4 regions of the Mesorhizobium marinum genome follow, and region 2 is predicted to be linked to each of the others. Evidence: predicted binding sites of a transcription regulator. Region 2 holds the regulator's gene; each other region holds the start of a gene.
What was found. Region 2 encodes PhoB, which activates phosphate uptake and scavenging genes when phosphate is short. Its sites were predicted from a motif close to TGTCATNNANCTGTCAT; they were not measured.
Positions count from the first base shown of each region.

Region 1 (7,882 bases), on a different contig from region 2:
ATGGGCACGACGGTCGCCACCAACGCGCTTCTGGAGCGCAAGGGCGACCGCGTCCTCCTGCTCGTCACCCGGGGTTTTCGCGACGCCCTGCGCATTGCCTACCAGGCGAGGCCCGACATCTTCGCCAAGGAGATCGTTCTTCCCGAACAGCTCTACGAGCGCGTGGTCGAGGTCGACGAGCGCGTGCGCGCTGATGGAACGGTCGAGCGGCTGCTCGACATCGAGGCGGTGAAGCCGGCGATCGAGCAGGCGAGGAAGGACGGCATCGATGCCGTCGCCATCGTCTTCATGCACGCCTGGAAATTCCCTGAGCACGAGCAGGCGGTCGCGCAGGTCTGCCGCAAGGCCGGCTTCTCGCAGGTTTCCGTCAGCCACGAGGTCTCGCCGCTGGTGAAGCTCGTCGGCCGCGGCGACACGACCGTCGTCGACGCCTACCTGTCGCCGATCCTGCGGCGGTATGTCAGTCGGGTAAGCCAGGAATTGGGCGCCGGCCCCCTTGCGGGGGAGATCGGGATCTCGGATGGCGGCGACAATCCTGCGGTATCGAGCGACGACGGAAATGAAGGCGTAGTCTCCCCCCTTGAGGGGGAGATGGCCGGCAGGCCAGAGGGGGGTGTATCCACAACCTCACCAAGACTGATGTTCATGATGTCCTCCGGCGGGCTCACCGCAGCCAGCATGTTCCAGGGCAAGGACGCGCTGCTGTCGGGGCCGGCGGGTGGCGTCGTCGGCATGGTGGAGACGGCGCGGCTCGCCGGCTTCGACAAGGTCATCGGCTTCGACATGGGCGGCACCTCGACCGACGTCGCGCACTATGACGGCGAGTATGAGCGCGCCTTCGACACCGAGGTCGCCGGCGTGCGCGTGCGTGCGCCGATGATGCGCATCCACACCGTTGCCGCCGGCGGCGGTTCGATCCTGCATTTCGAGGCCGGGCGCTTTCGCGTCGGCCCGGATTCCGCAGGCGCCAGTCCCGGCCCCGCCTGCTACCGGCGCGGCGGCCCGCTCGCCGTCACCGACGCCAACGTCATGCTCGGCAAGCTGCAGCCCGACTTCTTCCCGGCGATCTTCGGCCCCGGCCAGGACCAGCCGCTGGACACCGATATGGTCCGCGAAAAATTCGCGGCGCTCGCGGCGGAGATCGGCGACGGCCGCACGCCGGAGGCGGTCGCCGAAGGCTTCGTCACCATCGCCGTCGAGAACATGGCCAACGCCATCAAGAAAATCTCGGTGCAGCGCGGCCACGACGTTACCGGCTACCTGCTCAACTGCTTCGGCGGCGCTGGCGGCCAGCACGCCTGCCTGGTCGCCGATGCGCTCGGCATGCAGTCGGTGCTGATCCACCCCTTCTCCGGCCTGCTGTCGGCCTACGGCATCGGCATGTCCAGCGTCTTCGCCTCGCGCCAGCAGGGGCTGGTGCGGCCGCTCGCCGAGGAAGACGCCGCCGACATTCTGGCGGCGCTCGCGGCCCTGCGCGGACCCGTCCTCGACGAACTCGTCGCCCAGGGCGTCCCGGAAGCCGCGATATCCCTGCGGCCCATCCTGCATGTCCGCTACGACGGCACCGACACAGCCCTGCCCGTCAGCCACGAAAACGGCTCGATCGCAGCGGCGCGAGCCGCATTCGAGGCGGCACACAAGGCGCAGTTCGGCTTCACCTACCCCGACCGCGGGCTGGTCGTCGAAACCGTGGAGATGCAGGGCGAGGACGGCCGCAGGTCCGGCCGCGACGAAACCGACCGGGCGCTTGTCGAAACGGAAGCGAAGGCCCGGGAGACACGAAAGCTCTTCTGCGGCGGCGAATGGCGCGATGCGCCGGTGTTTCGGCGCGAGGCGCTGCGGCCGGGCAATGTCATCGGCGGGCCTGCCCTCATCATCGAGAGCCATCAGACGATCGTCGTCGAACCCGGCTGGAGCGCCGCGATCACCGCCAAGGACCACGTGCTCCTGACGCGCACGACCAAGAAGGTGCGCAGCGCAGCGCTCGGCACGGAAGCCGACCCGGTGATGCTGGAAGTCTTCAACAACCTGTTCATGTCGATCGCCGAGCAGATGGGCGTGACGCTGCAGAACACGGCGTCCTCGGTGAACATCAAGGAGCGGCTCGACTTCTCATGCGCGGTGTTCGACCGCAACGGCGCGCTGGTCGCCAATGCCCCGCACATGCCCGTCCATCTCGGCTCGATGGACCGTTCGGTCGAGACGGTCATCCGGCTGAACCAGGGAGACATCCGTCCAGGCGACGTCTTCGCGCTCAACGCGCCCTACAACGGCGGCACCCACCTGCCCGACATCACCGTGGTGACGCCGGTCTTCGACGGGACCGGCGCAGAGATCCTGTTCTACACCGCCTCGCGCGGTCATCACGCCGATGTCGGCGGCACCGCGCCGGGATCGATGACGCCGCTTGCGACGACGGTCGACGAAGAAGGCGTGCTGATCGACAATTTCCGCATCGTCGATCGCGGCGTCTTCCTGGAGAAGGAACTGCACGCCCTGCTGACCGAACATCCCTACCCGGCCCGCAACCCCGCGCAGAACATCGCCGACCTCAAGGCGCAGATCGCCGCCAACGAGAAGGGCGTCGCCGAACTCCGCAAGATGACCCGGCATTTCGGGCTCGACGTGGTCGAGGCCTATATGGGCCATGTGCAGGACAACGCCGCCGAGAGCGTGCGGCGCGTCATCGAGCGGCTGCCCGATGCCTCGGCCTACGAATACGCGACCGACACCGGCCAGACGATCAGGGTGAGGATCACCGTCGACCGCGAAAGCCGGGGGGCCACCGTCGACTTCACCGGCACGTCGCCGGTGATGAAGAACAACTTCAACGCGCCGGAGCCGGTGGCGCGCGCGGCCGTCCTCTACGCATTCCGCGTGATGGTCGAGGACAACATCCCGATGAACGCCGGCTGCCTCAGGCCGATCAACATCGTCATCCCCGAGGGCTGCATGCTCAGGCCCGCCTACCCGGCAGCCGTGGTCGCCGGCAACGTCGAGACCTCGCAGCACGTCACCAATGCGATCTTCGGCGCGATGGGCGCGCTCGCGAACGCGCAGGGCACGATGAACAACCTCACCTACGGCAACGCGCAATACCAGTACTACGAGACGATATGCTCGGGGTCGCCGGCCGGACGCATGAACGACGGGCGCGGCTTCGACGGCACCTCCGGCGTCCATACCCACATGACCAACTCGCGGCTGACCGATCCGGAGGTGCTGGAGTTGCGCTTCCCGGTCCTGCTCGAGGACTTCCGCATCCGCGAAGGATCTGGCGGCAAGGGCAGATGGCATGCGGGCGACGGAACCAGGCGCACCGTCCGCTTCCTCGAGAAGATGGAGTGCGCGATCCTGTCCTCGCATCGCAGCCGGCCGCCGGAAGGGCTGGAAGGCGGCGGCAGCGGCGAGGTCGGCCGGACGGAGGTGCGCCGCCTCGATGGCCGCGTCGAGACGCTGAAGGCCTGCGACCAGACCGTGCTGCACCCGGGCGAGGCTGTCATCGTCACCACGCCGACGGCGGGCGGTTTCGGAGCCTCCTGAGGCGCGGCCCGCTACTCCAGATTGGTCTGGATCCAGCGTGGCGACAGATGGATGTCGAGGGTCTGCAGGCGCCCCGGACCGAGGTTGACGAAGCGGTGCGGCAGCCCGGCGGGACCCAGCACGGTGTCGCCGGCCTCGGCGTCGATCACCTTGTCGCCGACGAAGAAGCGGGCGCGGCCCTGCTGAACCACGAACACCTCGTCATAGGGATGCACATGCAGCGGCGGGCCGACTCCCGGCTCGTCGTTGCCGTAGGTCAGCACCGTGACACGCGTGCCCAGGACCTCGCCGTCGACGGAGCCGCGATGCGGACCATCGGCCGTGCCGTCGAAGAGCCGCGCCTTTGACGGCTCCCGACCGTCGGGAGCGACCGTCGTGGGATCGAAGTCTTTTCGGGACAATTTTGACCTCCGGGCCAGACAAAGAGGCAGGCAAGGGAGGCGCGGCGCGATCCTGGGGTGGAAGCGCGGGCGCCCTCGCCCATGCGGAGGGCGGAAGATAGGCGCGGCGACCGTGCATGCCAACTGACATGCCGACGATTGCCGCCATGCCAGTCAACGGGCCTCAGGCGTTGGTGAAGTTGATGAGGTCTGCCATGGTGAATTGGCCGGGCGTGGCGCCGGGTAGCGTCGGTCGCCAGTTGGGCCATTGCGCGAGGAAGGAGAAGCGATCCTCGAGGATCAGGCCTGAAAGGACTTCCGCCACGATGACGCCGCCCACCGGCCCGAGATGTGCCCCGCCCGCCAGCACCTCCGCTTCCCGCAGGAGATAGAACCAGAGCGGGCAACTGCCCGCCATGCGGTTCTTCGAATGGTCGAGCAGTGCCTTGCGCGCCGCGGCGCGAGCGGGATCGGGATGGTCGAACAGGACGTCGTCGCCGAGCGGATCGAGCCCCATCTTGCGAGCCACCGACTGGCCGGAAGGCAGGCCCATGCGCCAGCCCCGCAGCAGGTTCAGCGTCGCCAGCGAGCGGCGCGCCCGGTTCATCTCGTTCTGTCTGTCGGGTAGGCTGGTCAGCGGGTCAACGAGCGTGGTGTCGATCCGGTAGGACGGCTGGGGCAATATCGCGCCGTCCGGCGCTCCGCCATGCGGCGCCACGCCATCGAAGAAGAAGGCCCAGTCCATCGCCCAGAAGTCGGGCAGTTCCCTGAACCCGTTCAGGTTGGCGAGCGGGTTCTTGGCGACGTCCATCAGCGAGAATATGGGAATCCGGTGGAACCTGGCCTTGGCGCCGCCGAACGGCTGCTCGGTCGGGTTGGGGCCCCTGACGATGCGGTTCAGCGCGTAGCTCGGCCGGACCTGCGAATGACCGAAGCGATAGGCGGCGACGGAAAATTCGACCGGGATGAACGCGTAGCGCCCCTTGGCGTCATAGAACCGGTGCACCGGCATGCCACCGGGACCGCCGATCACCTCCTGATAGGTCTGCGGGCCGACGATGCGCGGAATGAAGTCGTGCAGCACGATCCACTGGTAGTGCCAGCGCACGATCTGCTGGGCGAGGTCGAAGTCGCCGCCGGCCTCGGTCCCGAAAACCTTGTTGTGAAAGCGCAGGAACGTGGCGTGCAGTTGCGAGACGATCAGGTTCTCGTCGTTGCGCTTGTCACCGATCAGCGCGCGGCGCGGGTTCGCCGTGTTGCGCGGCAGGTCGGGACCGCTGTTCCTGCTCTTGTCGAAATCCTTGTCATCGCCGAGCAGCAGGTGCTTGCCGTCGCTGTCGTAGAGGAACGGCTGGTCGTCTGGGCCGGACCCGTAGACGGAATCGAGGTCGAGGCGCGGTGTGCGGAAGTCCTGGAGCGCGTCGGGGTCGTTGAAGCGGTCCAGCGACGACATCGGATCGAAGGTGATGTCGTGGTCGATGAACTGGCCGAGATAGGTGTAGCCCGAGGGGATCGCCGTGTTCTCGTTCTCGTCCGTTTCATTCAGCGCAGTGTCCACTTCGACGCCGGCCGCGATCCGCTCGGCGAACTCGCCATGGGCAACCGTCTCGCCGAGTTCCACAAGCGCCGACTCGGGATAGTCGGCGGCCGGCAGATAGCGAAACATGCGCCCGAAGCGCTGGTCCCGGATGCTCGAATGCGGGACGTTGTCCATTCCGCGCACGGCGGAACCATGTTTGGAAGTAGCCACGACACCCTCCGACCGTGAACGGCGCAGGTTGCAAGTCCCTGCAACCTTACGTAGATATACATCTATAGATTGTAAAGAACGAAAGCAACAATCCAAGGCTGTACGCGATTTCCGGACCGTCACGCAGCTGTCACGGCGTCACGATACCCGCTTGCGGATAGGCAAATGGGAGATTCGCCCGTCATGACCGACCTTTCCAGCGAGCTTGGCTTTCGCCGGAACCGCCAGCTCGGCAAGGCCGTCTACCAGAACCGGGCGCTATCGCGGGCAGGCTTTTCGGAGCGCCTGTTCGCGCTGCTCTTCAGCGGCCTCGTCTACCCGCAGATCTGGGAGGATCCCGAGGTCGACATGCAGGCCATGGACCTGCTCGAGGGCCATCGCATCGTCACCATCGCGTCGGGCGGCTGCAACGTGCTCGCCTACCTCACGCGTTCGCCCGCCCACATCGACGCTGTGGACCTGAACACCGCGCACATCGCGCTGAACCGCCTGAAGCTCGCGGCCGTCATGCACCTTCCGGCGCAGGCCGACCTCTTCCGCTTCTTCGGCGAAGCCGGAAACGCGACGAACTCGGCCGCCTACGATCGTTTCCTGGCGCCGCATCTCGACGCCGCGACACGCCGCTACTGGGAGAAGCGCAGCTGGCGCGGTCGCCGCCGCATCGCCACCTTCGACGCCAATTTCTACGCGACCGGGCTGCTCGGCCTGTTCATCGCCGCCGGCCACCGCACGGCGAGGATGTTCGGCATCGACCCGCGCGACATGCTCGACGCCGGGGACATCGACAGCCAGCGCCGCTTCTTCGAGGAGCGCCTCGCCCCGATCTTCGACAAGAAGCTGCTGCGGCTCGTGCTCTCCCGCAAGTCCTCGCTGTTCGGCCTCGGCATCCCGCCGGCGCAATACGACGCGCTGATCGGCACCGGCGACGGCTCGATGGCCGGCGTGCTGAAGGCCCGGCTGGAAAAGCTCGCCTGCGACTTCCCGCTCAGGGACAACTACTTCGCGTGGCAGGCGTTCGCGCGGCGCTATCCCTCGCCCGGCGAGGGCGCGCTGCCCGCCTATCTCGACCGGGCGAACTACGCCACGGTCAGGCAGAACGCCGGCCGCGTGGCCGTGCACCACGTCAACTTCACCGAACTGCTGGCGAAGAAGCCGGCGGCGTCGGTCGACCGCTTCGTGCTGCTCGACGCGCAGGACTGGATGAGCGATGCGCAGCTCAACGCGCTGTGGGCCGAGATCACCCGCACCGCCGCGCCGGGCGCCCGCGTGATCTTCCGCACCGCCGCCGCCGAAAGCGTCCTGCCCGGCCGCGTCTCCGACGCCCTTCTGTCGCAGTGGCAATACGCCGAGAAGGAATCGCTGGAATACCTGTCGCGAGACCGCTCGGCGATCTACGGCGGCTTCCACCTCTACAGGCGCGCGGCCTGATGAGCGCGCTGCCGCATGCCGACCTGATGGACGGCGTCTACCGCCACCAGCGCCATGTCTACGACCTGACCCGGAAATACTACCTGCTCGGCCGCGACCGGCTCATCGCCGGCCTCGACCTGCAGCACGGCGGCGCGGCGCTCGAGCTCGGATGCGGCACCGGCCGCAATCTCGTGCAGGCGGCGGCCGCCTTCCCGCAGGCCGGCTTCCACGGGCTCGATATTTCCGCCGAGATGCTGGCGACGGCGTCCGCGACCGTCGGCCGGCGCGGCCTTTCCGGGCGCGTCGCCCTGGCGCGCGGCGACGCCACCGCCTTCGACCCGGCGGCGTTGTTCGGTCGCGCCGGCTTCGACCGCGTGTTCGTCTCCTACTCCCTGTCGATGATTCCCGACTGGCAGCGGACGATCCGCGCGGCGCTGGCTGCCCTCGACGAGGGCGGCTCGCTGCATATCGTCGACTTCGGCCGGCAGGAAGGCCTGCCGGCCTGGTTCAGGACGGCGCTGCGTGCATGGCTGGCGAAATTCCACGTCACGCCGCGTGATTCCCTGCGTGAAGTGCTTGAATCGGAATGCCGGCGCGTCGATGCAACGCTTTGTTTCGATTCCCTTTTCCGCGGCTATGCCGTGCATGCCGTGGCGACGAAACGCTAGCGGTCGAGCCTCCCCGACACCGTCTCGCCATTGATTTGCCGTGTTTGAACAGGCAGGATTCGCCCAACCGGTCGTCGTCCCGTCAACCGAAAATCAACCATGACGGTTCAGGACTTCGCCGGTCGAGCGCG
Region 1 is NZ_JBFOCI010000001.1:579,915-587,796, reverse strand. It holds gene ABUE31_RS02700 (hydantoinase B/oxoprolinase family protein) at 1-3,543, shown strand, start outside; gene ABUE31_RS02695 (cupin domain-containing protein) at 3,555-3,944, opposite strand; gene ABUE31_RS02690 (peroxidase family protein) at 4,108-5,673, opposite strand; gene ABUE31_RS02685 (BtaA family protein) at 5,857-7,101, shown strand; gene ABUE31_RS02680 (class I SAM-dependent methyltransferase) at 7,101-7,751, shown strand.
Region 1: ABUE31_RS02685 (BtaA family protein) is a predicted target of PhoB. The motif match lies at 5,791-5,807, and genes of this name have one in related genera.

Region 2 (7,882 bases):
CAGCAGGTCGACAGTGTCGTCGAGCGAAAGATCGGCCTGCTCCGCGACCTGCAGCGCGATCGATATCCAGTGGCCCGGCGGGGTCATCGACAGCATCGGGTCGTCCGACCAGAAGCGGGCAATGGCGATCTGTTCAGGCGTGGCGCTCTTTGCGGTCTCGTAGACCTCGATCGCCTCCTGGTAGAACTGCGATCCGGGCTCGGTGCTGTAGGGCGGATTGCCCGGCGTGCCGCAGGTCGAGCCCGAGGGCGTCGCGAAGGTGCGGTTGTTGCCCCAGCCCGGCAACAGCGGCAGTTGCTGCTGGCGGATCGCGCTCGTCGGCACCCACTTGTCCTCGCCGGCAGGCAGGTCAAGCTGTTCAGGAAAACCCATGTTGGTGACGGTCGCGCCACCGTCATCCATCGACCATTCATGGATGCTGGCGGCCACCGCCTTGCCGAAGGTTTCGCTGCGCGCCACGACATCCTCGGGCACGCCGTCGATGACCATCGACCGCCATTTCTTCTGCGCGGCCCTGATCGCGCGCTGGCCGGTAGGACCGGTATTGCCGAAATAATAGACGATCGCGTCCGACATGGCCGCGCTGGTAACGACCGCCTCGTCATAGATCGCTCCCGGTTCGCGCTGAGGCACCGACGTGTGCCCCTGCAACTGGCCGACAAGCGACACCAGGCTGTCCGACCCGCCAACGGCGGCCTCGAAGGCGGTGACGCCGAGATAGCCGAACGAACGGCTCGCCACGGGCGGCGAATAGGTCGCGGTATGCCGGACCAACTCGTTCATCAGATAGTACCAGTCGCGCAGCATCTCCTGCGACGTCGGGCGCGCCGCCGCCTGGGCAGGCAGCACCGCGCACCAGGCCAGCATAGCCACGGCAAGCGCCGCAAGCATGCGGGCGAATGAACGCATGGACTCCTCCCTCAAGCGCCGCCTGCTATTTTTTTCGGCGCTCGGAATAATATGCACCGGACATGCTGGCGCGGCAAGGGCGCTGCGCTGCAGACCGTCGCGGGAGGAGCGGATCAGTCGTCGCGGATGGCGTAGCCGGCGCCGCGGATGGTGCGGATCACGTCCGGCATCCGGCCGTTGTTCACCGCCTTGCGCAGCCGGCCGACATGAACGTCGACGGTGCGTTCGTCGATGTAGATGGTCTCGCCCCAGACGTTGTCGAGAAGCTGGCTGCGCGAGAAGACGCGGCCCGGATGGCGCATCATGAATTCAAGCAGCCGGAATTCGGTCGGGCCGAGCTTGATCTCGTTCTTCTTGCGGTAGACCCTGTGCGCCTCGCGGTCGAGCATGATGTCGCCGACCTTGAGCACGGAGGACAGCACCTCCGGCTTCGCGCGACGCAGCAGCGCCCGAACCCGGGCCATGAACTCCGGCGTCGAGAACGGCTTGACCAGATAGTCGTCGGCGCCCGTCGAGAGGCCGCGCACCCGGTCGGATTCCTCGCCACGCGCCGTCAGCATGATGATCGGCAGGCGCTGCGTCTCCGGGCGCATCCTGAGGCGGCGGCAAAGCTCGATGCCGGAAATGCCGGGGATCATCCAGTCGAGAACCAGCAGGTCGGGCGCGTGCTCCTGCAGCCGGATCTCCGCCTCGTCGCCGCGCGTCACGATCTCGACCTGATAGCCTTCGGCCTCGAGATTGTAGCGAAGCAGAACGCCGAGTGGCTCTTCGTCCTCGACCACCATGACTTTCGGAGCGATCACCTTGGGATGCCTCCTGTCGTCGCGCTATTCGGCCAGCACCGAGAGCTGGGTCTCGTCCAGCTTCGGGCGGCTCACCGGCAACTGCTCGCCGGTCACCACATAGTAGGCGTTCTCGGCGATGTTCGTCACATGGTCGCCGATGCGCTCCAGATTCTTGGCGCAGAACAGGAGATGCGTGCAGGCCGTGATGTTGCGCGGGTCTTCCATCATGTAGGTCAGGAGTTCGCGGAACACCGCCGTGTAGCGGGCGTCGATCTTCTCGTCGTCCGTGCGCAGCGTCCTCAGCCCGTCGGCGTCGCGAGCCACATAGAGCTCGATGACGCTCTGGACCTGGCGCAGCACCAGGTCTGCCATGCCTTCGATGCCATGCGAAAGATTGCGCGGTGTGACGCCGTGGCCGACGGCGCTGACCCGCTTGGCGATGTTCTTGGCAAGATCGCCGATGCGTTCGAGGTCGCCCGCCATGCGGATGGCGCCGACGACGGCGCGCAGGTCCTGCGCCATCGGCTGGCGCTTGGCGATCAGCGCGATCGAACGATCGTCGAGTTCGCGCTGGCGTGCGTCCATAATGGCGTCATCGGAGACGACCCGCTGCGCAAGCGCATTGTCCGAGGTCACGAGCGCGCGGATCGCCGCGCCGACCATCGAGCCCGCCAGTTCGCTCATGTCGCGAATGAGCTGCTGGATGTGGTTCAGGTCGTCGTCGAAGGAAGTGACGGTATGTTCGCCCATCGTTGAGAGCCTTTCGGTTACCTGGTCAGGCGGCTCAGCCGAAGCGGCCGGTGATGTAGTCCTGCGTTCGCTTGTCGTGCGGGCTCGTGAAGATCGTGTCCGTCGGTCCTTCCTCGACCAGCACGCCGAGATGGAAGAAGGCGGTCCGCTGCGAGACGCGCGCGGCCTGCTGCATCGAATGGGTGACGATGACGATCGTGTAGTTCTGCTTCAGCTCGTCCATCAACTCCTCGACCTTGGCGGTCGCGATCGGATCGAGCGCCGAGCAGGGCTCGTCCATGAGGATGACCTCCGGCGACACCGCGATCGTGCGGGCGATGCACAGGCGCTGCTGCTGGCCGCCCGACAGCCCGGTGCCGGATTCGTGGAGCCGGTCCTTGACCTCGTTCCACAGCGCCGCCTTCTTCAGGCTTTCCTCGACGATGCCGTCGAGTTCGGTCTTGTTGCGCGTCAGTCCGTGGATGCGCGGGCCATAGGCGACGTTCTCGTAGATGGACTTCGGAAACGGATTCGGCTTCTGGAACACCATGCCGACGCGGGCGCGCAACTCGACCACATCGATCGCCTTGTCGTAGATGTCCTGCCCGTCGAGCGTGATCTTGCCGCCGATCCTGGCGACGTCGATCGTGTCGTTCATGCGGTTCAGGCAGCGCAGGAAGGTCGACTTGCCGCAGCCGGACGGACCGATCAGGGCCGTGACCTGGTTCTCGGGGATGTCGAGGCTGATGCCGAACAGCGCCTGCTTCTCGCCGTAGTGGACCGTGACGTCCCTGCCCTGCATCTTCACAGCGCGTTCGTTCGACATCGGCGACAGCCTGTTCTCGATCGCTGCTTCGGTCAGCATGTTCATATCCCTCTACTCCATTACCACCGGCGTTCAAAACGCCGGCGCAGGACGATCGCCCCGATATTCATGACTGCCAGGAACGCCAGCAGGATGATGATCGCGCCCGAGGTGCGTTCGACGAATGCACGCTCGGCCTCGTTGGCCCACATGTAGATCTGCACCGGCAGCGCGGTTGCCGGGTCGAGCGGCGTGGTCGGATAGTCGGCGACGAAGGCGACCATGCCGATCAGCAGCAGCGGCGCGGTTTCGCCGAGCGCCTGCGCCAGCCCGATGATGGTGCCGGTAAGGATGCCCGGCGCCGCCAGAGGCAGGACGTGGTGGAACACCATCTGCATCTTCGAGGCGCCGAGGCCGAGCGCCGCCGAGCGGATCGACGGCGGCACCGCGCGCAGCGATGCGCGGGTCGCGATGATGATGGTCGGAAGCGTCATCAGCGTCAGCACGAGACCGCCGACGATCGAGGCCGACCGCGGAAAGTCGAGGAAGTTGATGAACACCGCCAGGCCGAGCAGGCCGAACACGATGGAGGGCACGGCCGCGAGGTTGTTGATATTCACCTCGACCAGGTCGGTGAAGCGATTCTTCGGCGCGAATTCCTCGAGGTAGATCGAGGCGGCGACGCCGATCGGCAACGCCAGGACAAGCACGATCACCATCATGTAGATGGAGCCGATGATGGCGACGCCCATGCCCGCCGTCTCGGGCCGGCTCGACGCGCCGAACAGGAACAGGCCGGAATTCCAGCGCTGGGCGATCGTGCCCTCGCCGGCAAGCTTGTTCATCCATTCGACCTGCTGGTCCGAAACCTTGCGGCGGGCCTCGTCGACGCTGAGGTCGACCTGTCCCTTGAACGCCGAATCCACGTCCGCGGTGGCCAGCACCCAGACGTTGCGCGTTGTCCCGATGATCGACGGATCCGCCACCACCATGTCGCGCAGTTGAGTGCGCGAGCCGGCCGATATCATCCCGCCCGCCTGCTTCACCAGCGCGCGGTTTCCGGGATCGATGCCGAGCTTCGCGACCAGCGCGTTCTGGGCGAGACGGGGATAGTTGGCCGTCAGCAGGACGTTGGGGTCGCTGGCCCGCTCGTTGTCGGGGTCGATGACGGCGGCGTCGAACGTGATCGGCAGATCGATCGACGTCTGCCAGAACGCCGTGTAGCCCTTGGTGAATACCGACACCATCAGCGCAAGCAGGAAGAAAATGCCGATGCCGATCGCGATGATCCCGTAGAGACGGAAGCGCTGCTCGGCGGCATAGCGCCGCTTGATGCCGATGTCGCGCCGGGCTTTCGCGGGCGCGGCCCCGGTGAAGATCGCGGCGTCGCTCATTCGTACTGCTCCCTGTACTTGCGCACGATGTAGAGGGCAAAGACGTTCATCCCGAGCGTCAGCACGAACAGCGTCATGCCGAGCGCGAAGGCGACGAGCGTCTGCGGCGACGTGAATTCGAGATCGCCGGTAAGCTGGTTGACGATCTTGACCGTGATCGTCGTCATCGCATCGAACGGATTGATCGTCAGCTTCGCCGCAACGCCGGCGGCCAGCACGACGATCATGGTCTCGCCGATGGCGCGCGAGGCCGTCAGCAGCAGCGCGCCGACGATGCCCGGCAGCGCCGCCGGCAGGATGACCCGCTTGATCGTTTCCGACTTGGTTGCGCCGAGGCCGAGCGACCCGTCGCGCATGGAGCGCGGAACCTGGGTGATGATGTCGTCGGATAGCGAGGAAACGAACGGAATGAGCATGATGCCCATGACGATGCCGGCCGTGAGAACGCTCTGCGCCTGAATGAATGTGAACCCTGCGATCGCCGTGGAAATGTCGCGCAGGAACGGACCGACCGTGACCAGCGCGAAAAAGCCGTAGACGATGGTGGGGATGCCGGCGAGGACTTCCAGCAGTGGCTTGACCGTCGATCGTACACGCGGCGTTGCGTATTCCGCCATGTAGACTGCCGCCATCAAGCCGACCGGCACCGCGAACAGCATCGCGACGAATGCGATGTAGAGCGTCCCGGCAAGCAGCGGGATCAGGCCGAACTGGCCCTCGGTTCCGACAGCGTCGGCGGCCGCGAAGCGCGGATCCCAGACCGTACCGAAGAAGAACTCACGGAGAGGCACGGACCGGAAGAAGTGGATCGTCTCGAACAGCATGGAGAAGACGATGCCGACCGTCGTCAGGATCGCGATCATCGAGGCGCCCATGAGCATCCAAAGGACGATCCGTTCGACATTGTTGCGCGCGCGAGAGCGGATGCGGATGCCGCCATAGGCATACGCCGCGCCGGCCAGGGCCAGCGCCAGCGCGCCGATCGCGCCGATCCAACCGACCGTCGCTTTCATCGCGTTCATCTGCTGCGCGAGGGGTATCATGTAGTCCTGCGTCTCCGAGGCCAGGGCAACGCCCCGGTCGGCCAGGATGGGCCGCAGTTCCTCGAAGGTGTTCGGAAGTTCCCGCTCGCCGCCGGCCTGCTCGAGCCTTTTCAGCCCGGCGGCAAGGTCCTTGACCATGCCGAAGGCAAGCCCGCGGCTGGCGATCGCGCTGCCCTCGGTCTGCGCCGGAAGATTGGAGCGGGTGGTGCTTTCGATCCACGCCTGACCGGCAAGCGACCAGACGAAGAGAAAGAGCAGGGCCGGAAGCACGGACAGGAGAAAGGTCCACCAGCCGTGATAGTGGCTGCGCGAATGCGGCTTCTCGGTAGAATGCGCCTGCTGCCGATTGGCCCGGGTGCGTCCAAGCACGAACCCGACGACGCCAATGGCAAGAATGAGAATAAGTACGAAGAGTATCGACATTTTTTTCGCCGGCCCCGCTCGGTCGCCGTCAGCGGCGACCCCGGTTGTCCTTGGAAGTCGCGGGCGGCAGGAGGTGCCGCCCGCGTCGTTCTCGCCGGTCGGCGACTACATCGTCTTGCCGCCCTCGAAGGCCTCGCGCTGGGCATCGCGCTCTGCATCCGGCGCAGGAACGAGACCATACTCGGCAAGCGGGCCTTCCGGACCGACCATCTGGTCGTCGAGGAAGAACTCGACATACTCCTTGAGGCCGGGGATCACGCCGATGTGAGCCTTCTTGACGTAGAAGAAGAGCGGACGGGACACCGGGTACTCGCCCTTCGAGATCGTCTCGACGGACGGCGTGATGCCGCCGACGGTCGCGACCTTCAGCTTGTCGGCGTTGTTTTCGTAGAAGGAGAGGCCGAACACGCCCACGCCCGTCTTGTTCGAGTCGATGCGCGCCAGCGTCTCGGTGTAGTCGCCGTCGATGTCGACCGCGCCGCCGTCCTTGCGCACCGCCTTGCAGGCAGAGGCGGCAGCCTTTTCGTCCATGCCGGCAGCCTTGGCGGCGTCAGGCCCGCCGAGTTCCTCGCAACCGGCGATCAGCAGCTTCTCTTCGAAGACCTCGCGGGTGCCGTGCTTTTCGCCGGGGATGTAAGCGACGATGTTCCAATCGGGCAGCGCCGAATTGACTTCGTTCCACTTCTTGTAGGGATTGTCGACGAGCTTGCCGTCGACGACCACCTTGGCCGCGAGCGCCTTGTAGACGTCGGCCGGGGTCAGCGCCCAGTCCGGGCCGGCGATGTCGGTGGCGAACACGATGCCGTCATAGCCGAACCGCACTTCCTGGATTTCCTTCACGCCGGCTTCGGCGCAAGCCGCGACTTCCTTCTCGCGGATGGGACGCGAGGAATTGGCGATGTCGATGGTGCCTTCGCCGACGCCCTTGCAGAACTCCTTCAGGCCGGCCGAGGAGCCGCCCGATTCGACGACAGGCGTCTTGAAGTTCGGGAACGTCTCGCCGAAGGTCTCGGCGACGATCTTGGCATAGGGCAGCACGGTCGACGAACCTGCCACCTGCACCTGGTCTCGCGCGGCGGCATAGCCCGCCGACGCCACGAGCGCGACGGCCGCAGCGGTCGCGGTAAGGGTTGATCTTTTCATCTAGCCTGCTCCTGTTCGGAAACCTGTTCGAGGGGCGCGATCCGTCAGCGCCCGGTGAGCAATTAGCTTCCGACTATTACAGTTGCATGACAGTTTGATGTCGGTCCCGTAACGCCGCCGCCGGCTAAGCTTTTGCGCGGGACGGTTCCGTGTTTGAGCGGCTTGGGCCATAGGCCAATGGAAACAGCCGTTTGGCGACTGCCGCGCAAAGGCCCGGCCCCAAGTCGCTTCTGTCTGCATGGGTGCGGAAAAAATCGGACGGGGAACGGCGCCTCCAACCGGGGGATGTGGCCCGGTCGGGCCTCGCCGAAACGATGTCCCGTTGGGGATTCGACATCGTCTTGTGTTCGGCGGCCGTTCGTCCCGTCCGTGGAACTGGCACGAAATGTGCCCCTATGGTTAACGCCTGGGATCGCGAGCGATATGGTGTGATCGCACCATATCGCATTCGTCACATCGCAGAGCGATTCTCCGAGGCAGCAGACGAGATCCAGCGCTCCACCTTGCCGATGAGCGCTCTCGGGCTGATTGGTTTCGACAGGTAGTCGTCCATCCCGAATTCCAGGCAGCGCTCGCGGTCGCCTTTGAGCGCATGCGCGGTGACGCCGACGATCGCCACCCGGTTGCCGGTGTCCGTCTCCGCCTCCCTGA
Region 2 is NZ_JBFOCI010000002.1:359,549-367,430, forward strand. It holds gene ABUE31_RS07260 (vanadium-dependent haloperoxidase) at 1-909, opposite strand, end outside; gene phoB (phosphate regulon transcriptional regulator PhoB) at 1,023-1,709, opposite strand; gene phoU (phosphate signaling complex protein PhoU) at 1,737-2,444, opposite strand; gene pstB (phosphate ABC transporter ATP-binding protein PstB) at 2,479-3,294, opposite strand; gene pstA (phosphate ABC transporter permease PstA) at 3,309-4,622, opposite strand; gene pstC (phosphate ABC transporter permease subunit PstC) at 4,619-6,088, opposite strand; gene ABUE31_RS07290 (PstS family phosphate ABC transporter substrate-binding protein) at 6,194-7,231, opposite strand; gene ABUE31_RS07295 (PAS domain-containing protein) at 7,683-7,882, opposite strand, start outside.

Region 3 (7,882 bases), on a different contig from region 2:
GATTGGCGTCCATGCAGGACTTTCTTCTCTTCGCTGTCGTCGGGTTTCTGGCGCAGGCCGTGGATGGTGCGCTCGGCATGGCATATGGCGTCATTTCCGCCACGACGCTGCTCGCGTTCGGCGTGTCGCCGGCGCATGCCTCGGCCGCCGTGCACGCGGCCGAGCTCTTCACAACCGCGGCGTCCGGCACCGCCCATCTCTACCACCGCAACATAGACTGGAAGCTGTTCTGGCGGCTGGCGCCCTTCGGGGTGCTCGGCGGCTGCCTTGGCGCCTACGTGCTGACGGCGATCGACGCCGGCGCGATGAAGCCGTTCGTGACGGCCTACCTCGCGCTCGTCGGCGGGTGGCTGATCCTGCGCTCGTTCCGCAAGCTGCCCAGCAATCCGGTGCCCGCCCACATCGTCGCCCCGCTTGGCGCGACCGGCGGTTTCCTCGACGCCGCCGGCGGCGGCGGATGGGGTCCGATCGTCACAACCGGGCTGCTCGGCGCGGGCGCGCCGCCGCGCTACGTCATCGGCACCGTCAACGCCACCGAATTCCTGATCACGCTGTCTGTCTCGCTGACATTCCTGCTGGCGCTTGTCACCGGGCATTGGGAGGATGCCGGCGCAATCAGCGACAACCTGCCCGCAGTGCTCGGCCTGATCTGCGGCGGGCTGGTCGCCGCTCCGCTCGCCGGCCTGATGGTGAAGTCGATCCGCGACACGGTCCTTCTCAGGCTGGTCGGCACGCTGATCGTGCTCCTCGCCGGCTGGCAGACCGCCCAGGCGTTCGACTGGATCTGAGGAGTTCCGGCGCGCTTGCGGGCGGCGACCCACCACGAACGGTTTTTGAACCGATTTGGTCGCGGCGACCGCGCTTCCGCCACTTGAAGCCGCCGGACCAACGGGCTAGGCCCTTGCCGACATCAGCAAGGAGACGGCCCGTGGCCAATGCGACGCACAGAACCGAGACCGACACCTTTGGGCCGATCGAGGTTCCCGCCGACCGCTACTGGGGCGCGCAGGCGCAGCGCTCGCTCGGCAACTTCAAGATCGGCTGGGAGAAGCAGCCCGCGTCGATCGTGCGCGCGCTCGGCGTGGTCAAGCGCGCTGCGGCGGAAGTCAACATGGACCTCGGACGGCTCGAGCCGGCGGTCGGCGACGCCGTCGTCAAGGCTGCGCAGGAGGTCATCGAGGGCAAGCTCGACGCCCACTTCCCGCTCGTCGTCTGGCAGACCGGTTCCGGCACCCAGTCCAACATGAACGCCAACGAGGTGATCTCCAACCGGGCGATCGAGATGCTCGGCGGCGAGATGGGCTCCAAGAAGCCGGTCCACCCCAACGACCACGTCAACATGAGCCAGTCGTCGAACGACACCTATCCGACGGCCATGCACATCGCCTGCGCGGAGGAAATACACCACCGCCTGCTGCCGGCGCTGCGGAAGCTGCGCAACGCGCTGAACGACAAGTCGAAGGCCTGGGCGCAGATCATCAAGATCGGCCGCACCCACACGCAGGACGCCACCCCCCTGACCCTCGGCCAGGAATTTTCCGGCTACACCCAGCAGGTGGAAAACGGCATCGCCCGCATCGAGATGACGCTGCCGGCGCTGATGCAGCTCGCGCAGGGCGGCACCGCCGTCGGCACCGGCCTCAACGCGCCGGTCGGCTTCGCGGAGAAGGTCGCCGAGCGGATCGCGGCGATCACCCACCTGCCATTCACCTCGGCGCCCAACAAGTTCGAGGCGCTCGCCGCGCACGACGCCATGGTCTTTTCGCACGGCGCGATCAACACGGTCGCCGCGTCGCTCTTCAAGATCGCCAACGACATCCGCCTGCTCGGCTCCGGCCCGCGCTCGGGCCTCGGCGAACTGGCGCTGCCCGAAAACGAGCCGGGATCCTCGATCATGCCGGGCAAGGTCAACCCGACCCAGTGCGAGGCGCTGACCCAGGTCTGCATCCAGGTGTTCGGCAACAACGCGTCGATCTCGTTCGCCGGCAGCCAGGGCCATTTCGAGCTCAACGTCTACAACCCGCTGATGGCCTACAACTTCCTTCAGTCGGTGCAGCTGCTGGCCGACGCCGCGGTCTCGTTCACGGACAATTGCGTTGTCGGAATCGAGGCGCGCGAAGACAACATCAAGGCGGCCCTGGAGCGCTCGCTGATGCTCGTCACCGCGCTCGCTCCGACGATCGGCTACGACAACGCCGCCAAGATCGCCAAGACGGCGCACAAGAACGGCACCACGCTGCGCGAGGAAGCGCTGAAGACGGGACTGGTAAGCGCGGACGACTACGACCGCATCGTGCGTCCGGAGGACATGACGCATCCGGGGTAACGGGTCGGATCGTTCTCAATCAGTGAACGAAGTGTCGAAGCGTACGCATCTTTCGTGAACGACTGGGTCCACGTACATCTGCGTCACGATTTGCACTCACATGGAGAACTGAGATGTCCACTTCAGTAACCGCCGGCCATGCCGGCACCTCGGGCGCCGCTTCACTCGCGATCCTTGTCGGACGCGTGCTCCTGTCCGTCATGTTCATCCTGGCCGGCTATTCCAAGCTGACCGCCATCGCCGGCACCGCCGGCTGGTTCGAGAGCCTCGGCATCCCGCTTCCGGCGGTCGCTGTCGTCGTGAGCGGCCTTGTCGAACTCGTCGGCGGCCTCGCCATCCTGGTCGGCTTCCAGACGCGGCTCGCGGCACTCGTGCTGGCGGCGTTCACCGTGGCGGCGACGCTGATCGCCCACACTGATCTCGCCGACCAGATGCAGCAGTTGCTCTTCATGAAGAACTTCGCCGTGACCGGCGGCTTCCTGGTCCTCGCGGCCGCTGGCGCCGGCGCGCTCTCGGTCGACGCCCGCCGCGGCTGATCGAAAGGAAGAAAGCCAAAAAAAGCCCGGATCGCTCCGGGCTTTTTTCGTTGTGAAGGATATCCGCCGACACCCGATGCGTCAGGCCACGACAAGTTCCAGCGTACGCCCCGAGATCTTCGAGAGCTGGGCGAGCCGGCCGACCGGCCTTTCGCCATAGAGGTCGGCAAGGTCCGAAGGGATGACCAGGGCCAGCGCCCCGCCGTCGCGCTTCTCCCACCGCAGCCTCGGCATCACGCCGGGCATCGACGCCGTCAGCAGGTAGACGACCCGCATCATGGCCGCCAGCAACCGCGCGCGGTCGACGTAGCGCGGTGTCGCCAGCGCCTTCAGTTCCGGCGCGATGGTGTCGCTGAACACGCCGTCGTTGCGGAAGGCGTTGACCAACGCCAGGAACAGCCGGCCAGGATGGTCGACCCCGATGAACGACGCGTGGGCGATGATGTTCAGCGACTGGGTGCCCCGATATTCGGGGTGCGCGCGCCAGCCGATGTCGGCGAGCAGGCAGGCCGATTGCCGGTAGCGGACCTCGTCGTCGCTCTCGGCGATGCCGAATGCCGCCAGCGCCTCGCCCGTCCATGCAACCAGCTCGCGCGCATGCGTTACCGAGCGGGCGCGCAGCAGGGCGAGTTCCTCCGACGCCGAGATCAGCGGGTCGATGCGCTGCTCGTCCTCGCTCAGCAGCGAGTACAGGAACCCCTCGCGCACGCCGAGCGCCGAGACTGAAATGTTGGACGGCTGCATCGCCGCGATGATCTCCAGCATCACGATCGCGCCGTAGGGCAGCAGCGCGCGTCGCGCCTTGGACACGCCCTCGATGCCCTTGATCTTGTCGATTTCCCCGCGCGCGACCTTCTGCAGGAAGGGAACCGAACTGGCGATGTTCATCTCGTAGTGGTGCATCACCGCGAGCGGATAGCCGGTGGTGTTCATGTGCAGCCGCGCGAGGTTTCGCCAGGTGCCGCCGACCGCGTAGAAGTGCCGGTCCCTGCCGGCGTGGAGCAGCTCGGCGCGTGCGATCTGCTCGCGCACGATCTTCGTCGCCGAGGCGAAGGAGCTCTTCGCCATGTCCTGCAGGCGAAGGCCTCCGAGCGGCAGCGTGATGCCGTCGCCGATCGCTTCGCCCGTCACGTCGACCAGTTCGAGGCTGCCGCCGCCGAGGTCGCCGGCGATCCCGTCGGCCGCATGGAAGCCGGAGATCACGCCGAGCGCGGAGTAGTAGGCCTCCTCGCGGCCGGAGAGGATGCGGATCTCGGTGCCCAGAACCTGTTCGGCGCGGTGGATGAAGTCGTGGCCGTTCTCGGCTTCGCGCGCCGCGGCGGTGGCGATCACATGCAGTTCTTCGGCGCCGGCCTGTTCCGACAGCGCGCGGAAACGCCGGAACTCCTGCATCGCGCGCGTGACGGCGTCGGGATCGAGCCTGCCGGTCGAGACAAGGCCGCGACCGAGGCCGGCCAGCATCTTCTCGTTGAACAGCACGGTCGGCGAACGCGCAATGCCCTCATAGACGACCAGTCGGATCGAGTTCGATCCGATGTCCACGATGGAAAGCGGCCTGCGGTCCTGCAACCGCCCCTGTGAAAGGGCTATCATCCGGCCTTGGACGAATTCGACTTCGCACGACGCTTGAACTGGGCGATCCGCTTCGGCGCGTGGGACTTCAGCGCGTCGCCCCTTCCGGACAGGCTCGGGTTGGTCATGAAGTATTCCTGCGCGTTGAACGGCTCCTCGCCCTCGTCGAGCGTGATGCGCCGCGAGGTGCCGTCGGGCAATACTTCAAAACTTTGCTGGTTGTCCATTATGTTTCCGAGCATGATCTGGCCCAGGATTTGCTCGTGCACGGTCGTGTTCGTGATCGGCACCAGGGTCTCGACGCGGCGGTCGAGGTTGCGCGGCATCATGTCCGCCGAGCCGATGTAGACGATCGCCTCGTCCGACGGCAGGCCGTGCCCGTTGCCGAAGCAGAAGATGCGGCTGTGCTCGAGGAAGCGCCCGACGATCGACTTGACGCGGATGTTCTCGGAAAGGCCCGGCACCTGCGGACGCAGGCAGCAGATGCCGCGCACGACGAGGTCGATCTCGACGCCGGCCCGGCTGGCGTCGTAGAGCGCGTCGATGACGATCGGGTCCACCAGCGAGTTCATCTTCATCCAGATGCGCCCGGTCCGGCCCGCCCTGGCGTGCTCGATCTCGCCGGCGATGTGGTCGAGGATGCGGCTGCGCAGCGTGTAGGGCGACAGCGCGATCTTCATGTTGGCGGTCGGCTCGGCATAGCCGGTGATGAAGTTGAAGATCTGCGCGACGTCGCGCGCCAGCCCCGGATCGGTCGTGAAGAATGACAGGTCGGTGTAGATGCGGGCGGTGATCGGGTGGTAGTTGCCGGTCCCGAGGTGCACGTAGTTGCGCAGCTTGCCGTCCTCGCGGCGCACCACCAGCGACATCTTCGCGTGCGTCTTGAGCTCGAGGAATCCGAACACGACCTGGACGCCGGCGCGCTCGAGGTCGCGCGCCCAGCGGATGTTCGCCTCCTCGTCGAAGCGCGCCTTGAGTTCGACCAGCGCCGTCACCGACTTGCCCGCCTCCGCCGCGTCCACCAGCGCGCGCACCACCGGGCTGTCGTTCGAAGTGCGGTAGAGCGTCTGCTTGATGGCGACGACTTCGGGGTCGGCCGCCGCCTGCCGCAGGAACTGCACGACGACGTCGAAGGATTCGTAGGGGTGGTGGACGACGATGTCCTTTTCGCGGATGGCCGCGAAACAGTCGCCGCCATGCTCGCGGATGCGCTCCGGGAAGCGCGGATTGTATGGCGTGAACTTCAGGTCGTCGCGCGGAACCGCCACGACCTCGGAGATCTGGCTGACGGCGAGCGGTCCGGTGAGGACGCTGACGCGGTTGCCGGCCACGCCGAGTTCGCCGGCAACGAAGTCACGCAGTTCCTCGGGCGTCTGGCTGTCGAACTCGATGCGGATCACCGAGCCGCGCCGCCGGCGCTTCAGCGCCGTCTCGAACAGGCGCACGAGATCCTCGGACTCCTCCTCCACCTCGATATCGCTGTCGCGGATGATGCGGAACGTGCCCGAACCCTTGACCTCGTAGCCCGGAAACAGCTTGCCGATGAACAGGCCCACGGTCTCCTCGATCGGGATGAACCTGATCTGCGACTTGCGGTCGGGCAGCCTGATGAAGCGCCTAAGCGCCGTCGGCAGGCGCAGCAGCGCGGTCATGCCTTCTCCGTCCTTGAGATGGCGCAGTTGCAGCGCGATCGAGAAGCCGAGATTGGGGATGAACGGGAACGGATGCGCCGGATCGATTGAGAGCGGCGTCAGCACCGGGAAAATCTGCTCGAGGAAATGCTCCTCCAGCCACGACAGCTCGTCTTTCGCGAGCTGGTCGGCCGAGATGCTTTCGATGCCTTCCTTGCGCAACAGCCCGAAGAGGTCGGACAGGCTCTTCTGCTGGTCCTCCTGCAGGCGACCGACTTCGACCAGGAGCTGTTCGAGCTGCTGCTCGGGCGTGCGGCCGTCGGGGCTGCGCGCCACGATGCCCTCGCGCACCTGGCCGGCAAGGCCTGCCACCCGGACCATGAAGAACTCGTCGAGATTGGCGGCGGAGATGGAGAGGAAGCGGACGCGCTCAAGCAACGGGTGCGAGGCGTTCTGCGACTCCTCGAGGACACGACGGTTGAACTGAAGCCAGGAGAATTCGCGGTTGACGAAGCGGTCGGGGTTGCCGGGGATGTCGTCGGCGGTGGCAACGGCCGTGAACTCCGTCTGGGCCGGCTTCAATTCACTCATATGGTCCTCGACCCCTTTTTCCTGCTTCGGCAGCCGGTATCCGGCGCAATCTACCCTCTGACAGGCTTTTGCGACAGTTTGATTTCACGCGGCTTGCAAAGCATAAGGTTATGCGACAAACGCTAACGGCCAGTACGGCAGGCAGATGCTGAGGAGCACGACATGGCGGGTGGATCCATTCCCCACTTCCAGAATGACGCCGGAGACGCGGCGATCGACATCGGCGTGAAGGAGTTCATGTGCGTCGGCGCGAACCCGCCGTTCGACCATCCGCACGTCTTCCTCGACATGGGCGCCGACGACGAGAAGGTATGCCCGTACTGCTCGACGCTCTACCGGTACGATCCGTCGCTCAAGGCCGACGAGACTCGACCGGCCGGGCGCCTCTACCTCGACCGGGCCGCCTGAGGCTCCGCATCGGCTTGAAAACGTGCTAGGGTGGCGAGACGCCTCGCCTGCCTCGACGGCAGGCAAAACGCAACAAGACCCGACATTCTTTCGCCGCATAGGACGGGCATGGAATGCAAACGGGCGAAAGATGGTGAGGACGGGACTATCCAGATGTTTTCGATGAGGAAATGCCTGACATCGGCGACCGTGGCGCTGATGATTGCGGCATCGCCGGGCGGCGTGGCGCTGATGTCGACACCGGCGGCGGCGAGCGAAATCAAGGTCATCGTCAACCAGATTCCGATCACATCCTACGACATCCAGCGGCGGGTGGCCTTCCTGAAGGTCCAGCGGCGCGGCGGCAACCTCAACGAGGAGGCCGAGAAGCAGATGATCGACCAGGCGCTGCGTCTTTCGGAGGCGCGCCGGCTCGGCATCACGGTCACCGACGACCAGGTGGACGCCGCCTACAACAACTTCGCCAAGTCCAACAAGATGACCGTCAAGCAGCTCGACGGCATCATGAACCAGAGCGGCGTGACGAAGCCGCATTTCAAGGAGTTCATCCGCTCGCAGATGAGCTGGAGCCAGGCGCTCAGCCGGCGTGGCCGCGGCAAGGCGATGAGCGAGCAGGACGTTGTTCGCCGCATGCTGCAGCAGGGCGGGGCGAAACCGTCGGCGACCGAATACATGCTCCAGCAGGTGATCTTCGTCGTTCCCCAGAACGAACGCGGCAAGATCGCCCAGCGCAAGCGCGAGGCCGAGGCCATGCGGGCGCGCTTCAGCGGCTGCAACACGACCCGCCAGTTCGCCAAGGGCCTGATCGATGTGACGGT
Region 3 is NZ_JBFOCI010000003.1:531,977-539,858, forward strand. It holds gene ABUE31_RS13390 (sulfite exporter TauE/SafE family protein) at 12-788, shown strand; gene fumC (class II fumarate hydratase) at 929-2,326, shown strand; gene ABUE31_RS13400 (DoxX family protein) at 2,440-2,862, shown strand; gene ppx (exopolyphosphatase) at 2,944-4,455, opposite strand; gene ABUE31_RS13410 (RNA degradosome polyphosphate kinase) at 4,452-6,656, opposite strand; gene ABUE31_RS13415 (zinc-finger domain-containing protein) at 6,819-7,064, shown strand; gene ABUE31_RS13420 (SurA N-terminal domain-containing protein) at 7,218-7,882, shown strand, end outside.
Region 3: ABUE31_RS13410 (RNA degradosome polyphosphate kinase) is a predicted target of PhoB. The motif match lies at 6,727-6,743, and genes of this name have one in related genera.

Region 4 (7,882 bases), on a different contig from region 2:
ATGCGCACGGAGACAAGCGCCTTTTCATCGTAGGGCTCGATGAAATGAGGATAGAGGCCGGCGCCGGTCGCGATCAGCGTCCAGCATCCGAAGATCGCCGTCAGCAATGTCGTGCGAAACACCGAATAGGTCAGCCCGCACCAGAGCAGCGCCGGCACCGGATAGGCGATCGCGCCCGGTCCCCCGCCCAGGACGGCGACGAGGCAGGACGCAAAAACGGCAAGCGCCGGCGCAGCATTTGGCCAGCGCCGGCTTTCGACCGCCCGCTCGGGGCCCGTCCCGCCGTCCCCTGCTTTCGGCAGCGCGAGGATGAGGGGCAGGAACGTCACGTAGTTGACCAGTTCGGTTGCAAACCAGAACGACCACCCTTCAAACGCGCCGCCAGCAAAAAGGAGCGGATTCGCAAGGGCGCCGACAAGACCGGCCGCGGCTCCGGCAATGGCAGAAGCGAACAAGAGATGGAACATCGCCGTCGAATGGCGCAGGCTGACGACTTCCTCGGACACGCGACGCAGCACAAGGTAGCCGGCCGCAACGCCCACCAGGTTGGCTGCGTTGAGGACGATGGCCTTCTGCAGGCTCGACCCGGTGATCAGGTCCGCGACGAGATAGGCTGCCGCGGCGGCGGCCCAGCCGAAAAGCCCCGCCGACTTCGGAAAGCGGATCAGCAGTCCGAGCATGACGGCGTTGGCCGGCCACAGCGCGGCCAGGAACCCCACAGGCCGCGTCAGAATGCCGAACAGGCACGCCGCGAGCACGATGGCTCCGAGAATGACAGGCGCCCCCCGTGGCGAGCGAAACCAACCGCTATTCACATGTGCAAACGGGATCGAAATCCTGACGTCCGAAATACCGCCCTCCACCCAAGTCCACGTCCCAGCAACCCAGCTATAGCGCGGGACGCACCGATTCGCACTTCCAGGCGGTGCGACCGACCCGATGGACTTGGTTCGCCTGTCCGGTCGCTTTCGCGAAAGCGCGTGTCGATCCGGAGGGCGGTGATGGTTCCTAGAGCACGAGCAGCGTTGCGAGGCCCAGCATCAGACCCATGCCCGCGATGTCGGTGCCGGTCGTGAGGAAGATGCTCGACGCCGTGCAGGGATCCGCGCCGAGCCGGCGCAGCGTCAGCGGAACCAGCACGCCGAACAGCCCCGACGCCATGCACGCTCCGATCATCGCGAGCAGGATGACGAAACCGAGCGTCACCGCCTCCTGTGCGCTTCCGCCGGCAGTCCAGTACATGGCCAGTCCTGCAACGACGCCGGTCAGCGCACCATTCATCGCCCCAAGCGCGAGTTCCTTCGTGATCAACTTGCCGACGGAATGATGGTTGAGGTCGCCGAGCGTGATGCCACGTAGGGTGATCGCCAGCGCCTGGCATCCGGTGTTGCCGCTCTGTCCCGCGAGGATCGGCAGGAAGGCGGCCAGCGCGACGATCTGGCTGATCGTCCCCTCGAACAGGCTGACGACGAAGCCGGCGGCGAACGCTGTCAGGAGGTTCACCTGCAGCCAGGGATGGCGCATCTTGAAGGCAGTCCAGATGCCGGTATAGAGCCGCTCCTCCTTGGCCACGCCGACCATCTGGCCGGACTGCGCGCTGATTTCGATCGCCTGCCGCTCGAACAGCCGCCAGCCGCGCACGATGCCGATCACGCGCCGGTCGGCGTCGACCACGGGATAGACCGGATAGTGACGGTGGATGGCCGCCTTGTCGGCGACGGCCAGTTCCATGTCCGGCCGCAGCGCGAAGGGTTCGGGAAGCATCACGTCGCCCAGCGTCTCTTCGGCGTCTGCCAGGAGCAGGTCGCGGATGACCGTCAGGCCAACCAGCCGTTCTTCGGCATCGGTGACGTAGAGGTACGTGATCTGCCGGGGCGTCTCGTGATTGCGCAGGTAGGCGATCGCCTCAACCACAGTCATCGTCTGCGGCAGCACGGCCAGCGCGGGCTCCATGATCTCGCCGACCGTGTTCTCGACGATATCGCTCAGCGCCTCCGACGCCTGGGACCGCAGTTCCGGTGGCAGGTAGGCCTTGATGTGGTTGGCCAGGACCAGTGGCAGTTCGGCCAGCACCTCGGCGATGCGTTCCGGTGATTCCTTGGCCAGCATATCGGCGGCGTCCATGGGGACGCGCGCCCGCAAGGCGCGGACCAGCGCCGCGAGGTCTTCGTCATGTTGCCCGCTCATCAAATGCTCTCCGAACATCAGCGCCACGGCCGTACCAGTCGAGATTGACAGAGCGGCAAGCCGTTCAGCAAGGGAAATTGGCGGTGGGATCGGTCGCATGGGGCTCGGACCAGCCCGTTCCGCCGATCCTTTCGGCTTGTCGCCAACGCCTGTCGCGGGTTATGCCGGCTCTTGCCACGCGCATCGGCGCGATGGCGACAGGGAGAGAAACAAATGCGGCTCGTCCTTCTGCTCGTCGTCGCGCTGCTGGCCGCATGCCAGTCGACGAAAAAGGAAACCGACTACGGCACCAAGCCAAAGACCTGCGATGCGCGCTCGGTCGACAGCGGCCTTTGCGTGCCCGGCGAATATGACTAAGCACGGCGCCAGGCTGCCGCTGCCCGAAACACCCCCGAAGGAAGTTCCATGACCGCATACGCCGCTGCGCTCGGCCAACCGCAATGCCCGATCTGCGCGGGCACGGTGTTCGGCCCGGGCCCCAAGGGGCGCACCGCGCCCAACGGCGCGATGCCACGCTGCGCCGGGTGCCAGTCGCTCGAGCGCCACCGCATATTCCGCATCATGTTCGATCGGCTGGGCGTCGAGACCTTCGCCGGCTGGAAGGCGATCCAGTTCAGCCCCGATCCGACCGTCGATGCGTCCTGGTTCGCCTCGCACGAGCTTTCGGTCTACGGGGAACCCGGTGGCCTCGACATCCAGGCAATCGACCGGCCTGACGCCGCCTACGATATCGCCATCTGCTCGCACGTTCTGGAACATGTCGGCGACGACCGCGCGGCGCTCAACGAATTGCTCCGCATCGTCTCTTCCGACGGCATGCTCTACCTCGCCTTCCCCGATCCTTTCCGCGAGGAGGTGACGCGCGACTGGGGCTTCCCGAAACCGGAGAAGCACGGCCATTGGCGCGTCTACGGCGCCGACGTCGTTAAGCGTTTCGCCGCTTACATCCCCGACCAGCCGGTGCTTGCCTATCGCGGCGAGGATCCGGTCACCAGCGAATCCGAGGGAGCGTTCCTGCTGCCGCGGTCGGCCGGGCGCCATCGCTGGATCGTCGAGCGGCTCGGCGCCTCCGTCAGCCTCTTTGCCGGGCCGTCAGCCTAGCCGGCGACAACGTCGGCAGACAGGCGCAACTCGCGCAACGGCCTGACCCGGGCCGTCGTCTCGGCATAGGTCGGATGCGCCTTGTAGGCGGCGAGCGCCGCCGCGTCCGCGAATTCCGCGTAGACGACAACGTCGACCTCGTCGCAGAGCGGATCGACCTTGGTGTTCAGCGAAACCTCGAAGACGCTGGAATGCGGGATGGCGCCGAGCGCCATGAGCCCCGACCGTACCGCCTCGGCGGACTCATGCCGCTTCGCGCTGAAGAAGACGATGTGCCTGATCACCTTGGCCTCCGGAACATGGCGGCTGTTTATGAGCCCGGAGGATCGCGGTCAACGCGGCGGAATTACACGGGGGGGCCGGTCAGGCCCCGACCATCGCCGTCAGCCGCTTCAACTCCATCACCGTGGCGGTGATGTAGCGGCCGTCGTTGTAGCCGACATCCCAGATGAGGAATGCCGTCACGATGCAAATTCCAATGACGTAGCGCATGGCGTGCTTCCCGTGATCGGAGGAACATCCGCCTTTTCGACCGGGCAGACAACCCGTGCCGGCGGCGCAAGGCGGCCCGCACTCGCTGCCCGGCGCACATCGCTCCCTGCTAGAGGATGATGCGATAGCGCGCAAAACCATCGGCGCCCTCGCCCGCGGGCTCTATCGTGACGGCCTTCACGTCGACTATGTGCTCCTTCGCTTTCGGGCCGGTGTCGAAGATCGCCGACGCGCCCTCGACGGGCGCGAAACTCCAGTTGGCATCGGCCGACGGATTGATGGTGCCCTGCTCGACGATGTAGCGCACGATGACGTCGCGATTTGTGTCGGGCGCCTGGAAGATCACCTTGGACGGATTGATCTCCGGGAAGTTGCCGCCGCCGCCGGCGCGGTAATTGTTTGACGCCACCACGAACTCCCGGGCGGGGTCGATCGGCTTGCCTTCGAACATAAGGTCGACGATGCGGTTCGAGGCGGCATTCAGCACCTCGCCCTTCGGACCGTATTTCGGCGGCTGCGATAGGTCGATCCGGTAGGTGACGCCGTCGATGACGTCGAAATTGTAGGATGGGAATTCCGGGTTGATCAGCGGCTGATCGGCCTTGCCTGGCTCGATCGTGTTGAAGATGCCGGCCGACATTTCCAGCCATTCCCCGACCTGCGCGCCAGTGATCGCCACCGCCTGCACGGTGTTCGGGTAGAGATAGAGGTCGGCCACGTTCTTGATCGCCACGTCGCCGGCCGGAACGTCGGTGTAGTAGTCCGGACCGCCGCGCCCGCCGGACTTGAACGGCGCGGCCGCGGAAAGCACCGGCAGGTCCTTGTAGCCGGTGTCCTTCAGCATATCCCTGATGTACCAGGTCTGGGCCTGTGAGACGACCTGGACCGACGGGTCGTCTGCGACCAGCGCGAAATAGGAATGGAGTGGCGCCGAGGTCTTGCCGACCGGCGTGCGCACATAGGCGAGCGTGGCCTCGTGTTCCGCCTTCGCGGCATCCTCGACCTCCACGCGGCTCTCGACCAACGCCTCGGTCTTGCCGTCGACGCGCCTCGATATCGGACGCGCTTCGCTGGTCGACCCCACGACCTTCCATGCGCTGCCGTCGCGCTCGAGCAGGAGGTCGATCAGCCCGAGGTGCGAACCCCAGAAGCCGCCCATCACGCCAGGCTTGCCGTTGACCAGCCCCTTTGCGCCGTCCAGCCCGGGCATGTCGGTGCCGTCCTTCGCCTGGAATTTCGGGCCGGGGAAGTCGAGGTGACTGTGGCCGGTGACGATCGCATCGATGCCGGCGACCCCCGCGAGCGCAAGCGAGGCGTTTTCCGCCATCTCGACATAGGCCGGTTCGCCCATGCCGGAATGCGACAGGGCGACCACGATGTCCGCGCCCTCCTCCCGCATCTGCGGCGCCCAGGCTTCGCCGGCCTTCACGATGTCCCGGGTCACCGCCTTGCCGGTCAGGTGCCTGGAATCCCAGGTCATGACTTGCGGCGGGACGAAACCGATGAGGCCGATGCGGACGGGATGCTCGGCGCCGGTGCCATCCTTCACCATCCTGTCGAGGATGACGTAGGGCTTCAGGAACAGTTCGTCCTTTGTCGGGTCGCCGGCCAGCTGGCCCTTTGTCAGGTTGGCGCAGACGAAGGGAAAGTTCGCGCCGGCCAGTACTTTGAACATGAAGTCGAGGCCGTAGTTGAACTCGTGGTTGCCGAGCGTCGAGCAGTCGTATCCAAGCGTGTTCATGGCCTTGATGATGGGGTGGACGTCGCCGTCCTTCATGCCGCGCTGGTAGGCGATGTAGTCGCCCATGGGATTGCCCTGCAGGAAGTCGCCGTTGTCGACCAGGATCGAATTGGTCGCCTCCGCCCTGATCGCGTCGATGATCGAGGCCGTGCGCGCAAGGCCCATCGTGTCGTTCGGCTTGTCTGCATAGTAGTCGTAGGGAAAGACGTGCACGTGCAGGTCCGTCGTCTCCATGATCCGGAGATGCGCCTGGTTTGCCTGCGCGCGGGCGGAGAACGGATGCAGCACCGCCAGCGCGCCGGCCGATGCCGTGGCGGCGAGAAAGGCGCGGCGCGACAGCGGGGACATATCGGTGCGGGGGAATTCGGACATGGTGTTCTCCTCGTGAGGAAGCGATGCCTTGCGCCAGCATCGCCTCGCCGCCCTGGCAAGTCCAGCAGATCCGCGTGACGCCGGCATGAAACTTTGCCGGCGCACGAAAGCGTGATCGCCGCACTGTCCGCGACCATGTCGCCGATGCGCAAGCCGGCGGATGGCGGGCGCGCTATGCTGGGTGGCTCACGGGAGGAACGTTTGCATATGGATCATGACGCAGGTCGCCAGCACATGCCGCCCTGGCCCGAAATCGCCCGTTGGCGCAAGGCCGAGCGCGAGCGCCTGATCGGCGAGCGGCTGGCCATACCGGCCGACCGTCGCGCCGGGTTCTCCGTCGCCATCGCCCAGCGCCTCGACGCGTTGATAGGCGATGTCGCCGGCCGCACCGTCAGCCTCTATTGGCCCTTCCGGGGCGAACCCGACCTGCGTCCCTGGGCAGCCTCGGTGACCGGGCGCGGCGGCGTCGCCGCGCTGCCGGTCGTCATCGCCAAGGCGCAGCCCCTGGTGTTCCGCGCATACCGGCCGGGCGACCGGCTGGAAAAGGGCGTCTGGAACATTCCCGTTCCCGCGGAGGGCGATCCGGTGATTCCGGACGTGGTTGTCGCGCCGCTGGTCGGCGTGGATGACCGGCGGTTCCGGCTTGGCTATGGCGGCGGGTTCTTCGACCGCACTTTGGCCTCCCTGCCCACAAAGCCGCTGGTCGTCGGCGTCGGCTACGCCAGCCAGCACATCGCCACGATATATCCCCAGCCGCACGACATTCCGATGGACGAGGTGGTGACCGTCTGAGCTATGCGAGTTCCGGCTTCATGCCCATCGTCGTGCGGTCGACGATTTCACGCAGAGCAAAGGATGAATTGATCCTGGTCACATGCGGCATGGCGGTCAGCCACTCCTTGTGGATCCGCTCGTAGTCCGGCAGGTCGCGGGCGGCGATGCGCAGGATGTAGTCGTGTTCGCCCGAAGTCAGGTGGCAGGACAGCACGTTGGGGCAGCGCTTTACCGCCGCCTCGAATTCCGACAGCGTCTTCTCGAACTGGCCGGAGAGCGATATGTGGACGATCACCGTCATCTGCAGGCCGAGTGCCGCGTTCGACAGCCTTGCGTGATAACCGCGGATGACACCGGACTTCTCCAGGTTGTCGAGGCGACGAGAACAGGCCGATTGCGACAGCCCGACGGTCTCGGCAAGCGCCGCGTTGGACATGCGCCCGTCCTTCTGCAGGGCTTCAAGAATGGCGATATCAATCCTGTCGAGGGGCAATATTCGAACCTTCTGCGAAGCGTGCGGGATTTCGTGCAACGAATATCGCTTTTCTGCCCTTCGGCGCAACGACATTCGCAAACACGTTCGGTGCGACTTCTGTTCTAATCGCGACCATACAGGGAGCATGGCCCAAACGGCCAGAAGGAGGAATTCGCATGCGCGTCGGGTGCCCCAGGGAAATCAAGAACCATGAGTATCGCGTCGGCCTCACGCCCGGCGCGGTCCGCGAGTATGTCGCGCACGGCCACGAACTGCTGATCGAGACCGGAGCGGGCGCCGGCATCGGCGCGGGCGACGACGTCTATCGCGCCGCCGGCGCAAGGATCGCCAGGACGGCCGAGGAGGTGTTTGCCCAGGCCGACATGATCGTGAAGGTCAAGGAGCCGCAGCCCGGCGAATGGGTGCAACTGCGCGAGGGCCAGATCCTCTATACCTACCTGCACCTGGCCCCGGATCCGGACCAGACCGCTGGCCTCCTCGCATCGGGCGTCACGGCCATCGCCTACGAGACCGTCACGGACGAGCGCGGCGGGCTGCCGCTCCTCGCGCCGATGTCCGAGGTGGCTGGCCGCCTGTCGATCCAGGCGGGCGCGACCGCGCTCCAGAAGGCCAATGGTGGCCGCGGCGTGCTGCTTGGCGGCGTGCCCGGCGTGCCGCCTGGCAAGGTCGCGGTCATCGGCGGCGGCGTCGTCGGCCTGCATGCGGCCAAGATGGCGGCG
Region 4 is NZ_JBFOCI010000006.1:173,180-181,061, forward strand. It holds gene ABUE31_RS18660 (GGDEF domain-containing protein) at 1-758, opposite strand, end outside; gene ABUE31_RS18665 (magnesium transporter) at 1,009-2,187, opposite strand; gene ABUE31_RS18670 (hypothetical protein) at 2,401-2,544, shown strand; gene ABUE31_RS18675 (class I SAM-dependent methyltransferase) at 2,593-3,288, shown strand; gene ABUE31_RS18680 (Dabb family protein) at 3,285-3,572, opposite strand; gene ABUE31_RS18685 (hypothetical protein) at 3,652-3,780, opposite strand; gene ABUE31_RS18690 (bifunctional 2',3'-cyclic-nucleotide 2'-phosphodiesterase/3'-nucleotidase) at 3,890-5,893, opposite strand; gene ABUE31_RS18695 (5-formyltetrahydrofolate cyclo-ligase) at 6,101-6,685, shown strand; gene ABUE31_RS18700 (Lrp/AsnC family transcriptional regulator) at 6,687-7,160, opposite strand; gene ald (alanine dehydrogenase) at 7,319-7,882, shown strand, end outside.
Region 4: ABUE31_RS18690 (bifunctional 2',3'-cyclic-nucleotide 2'-phosphodiesterase/3'-nucleotidase) is a predicted target of PhoB. The motif match lies at 5,968-5,984, and genes of this name have one in related genera.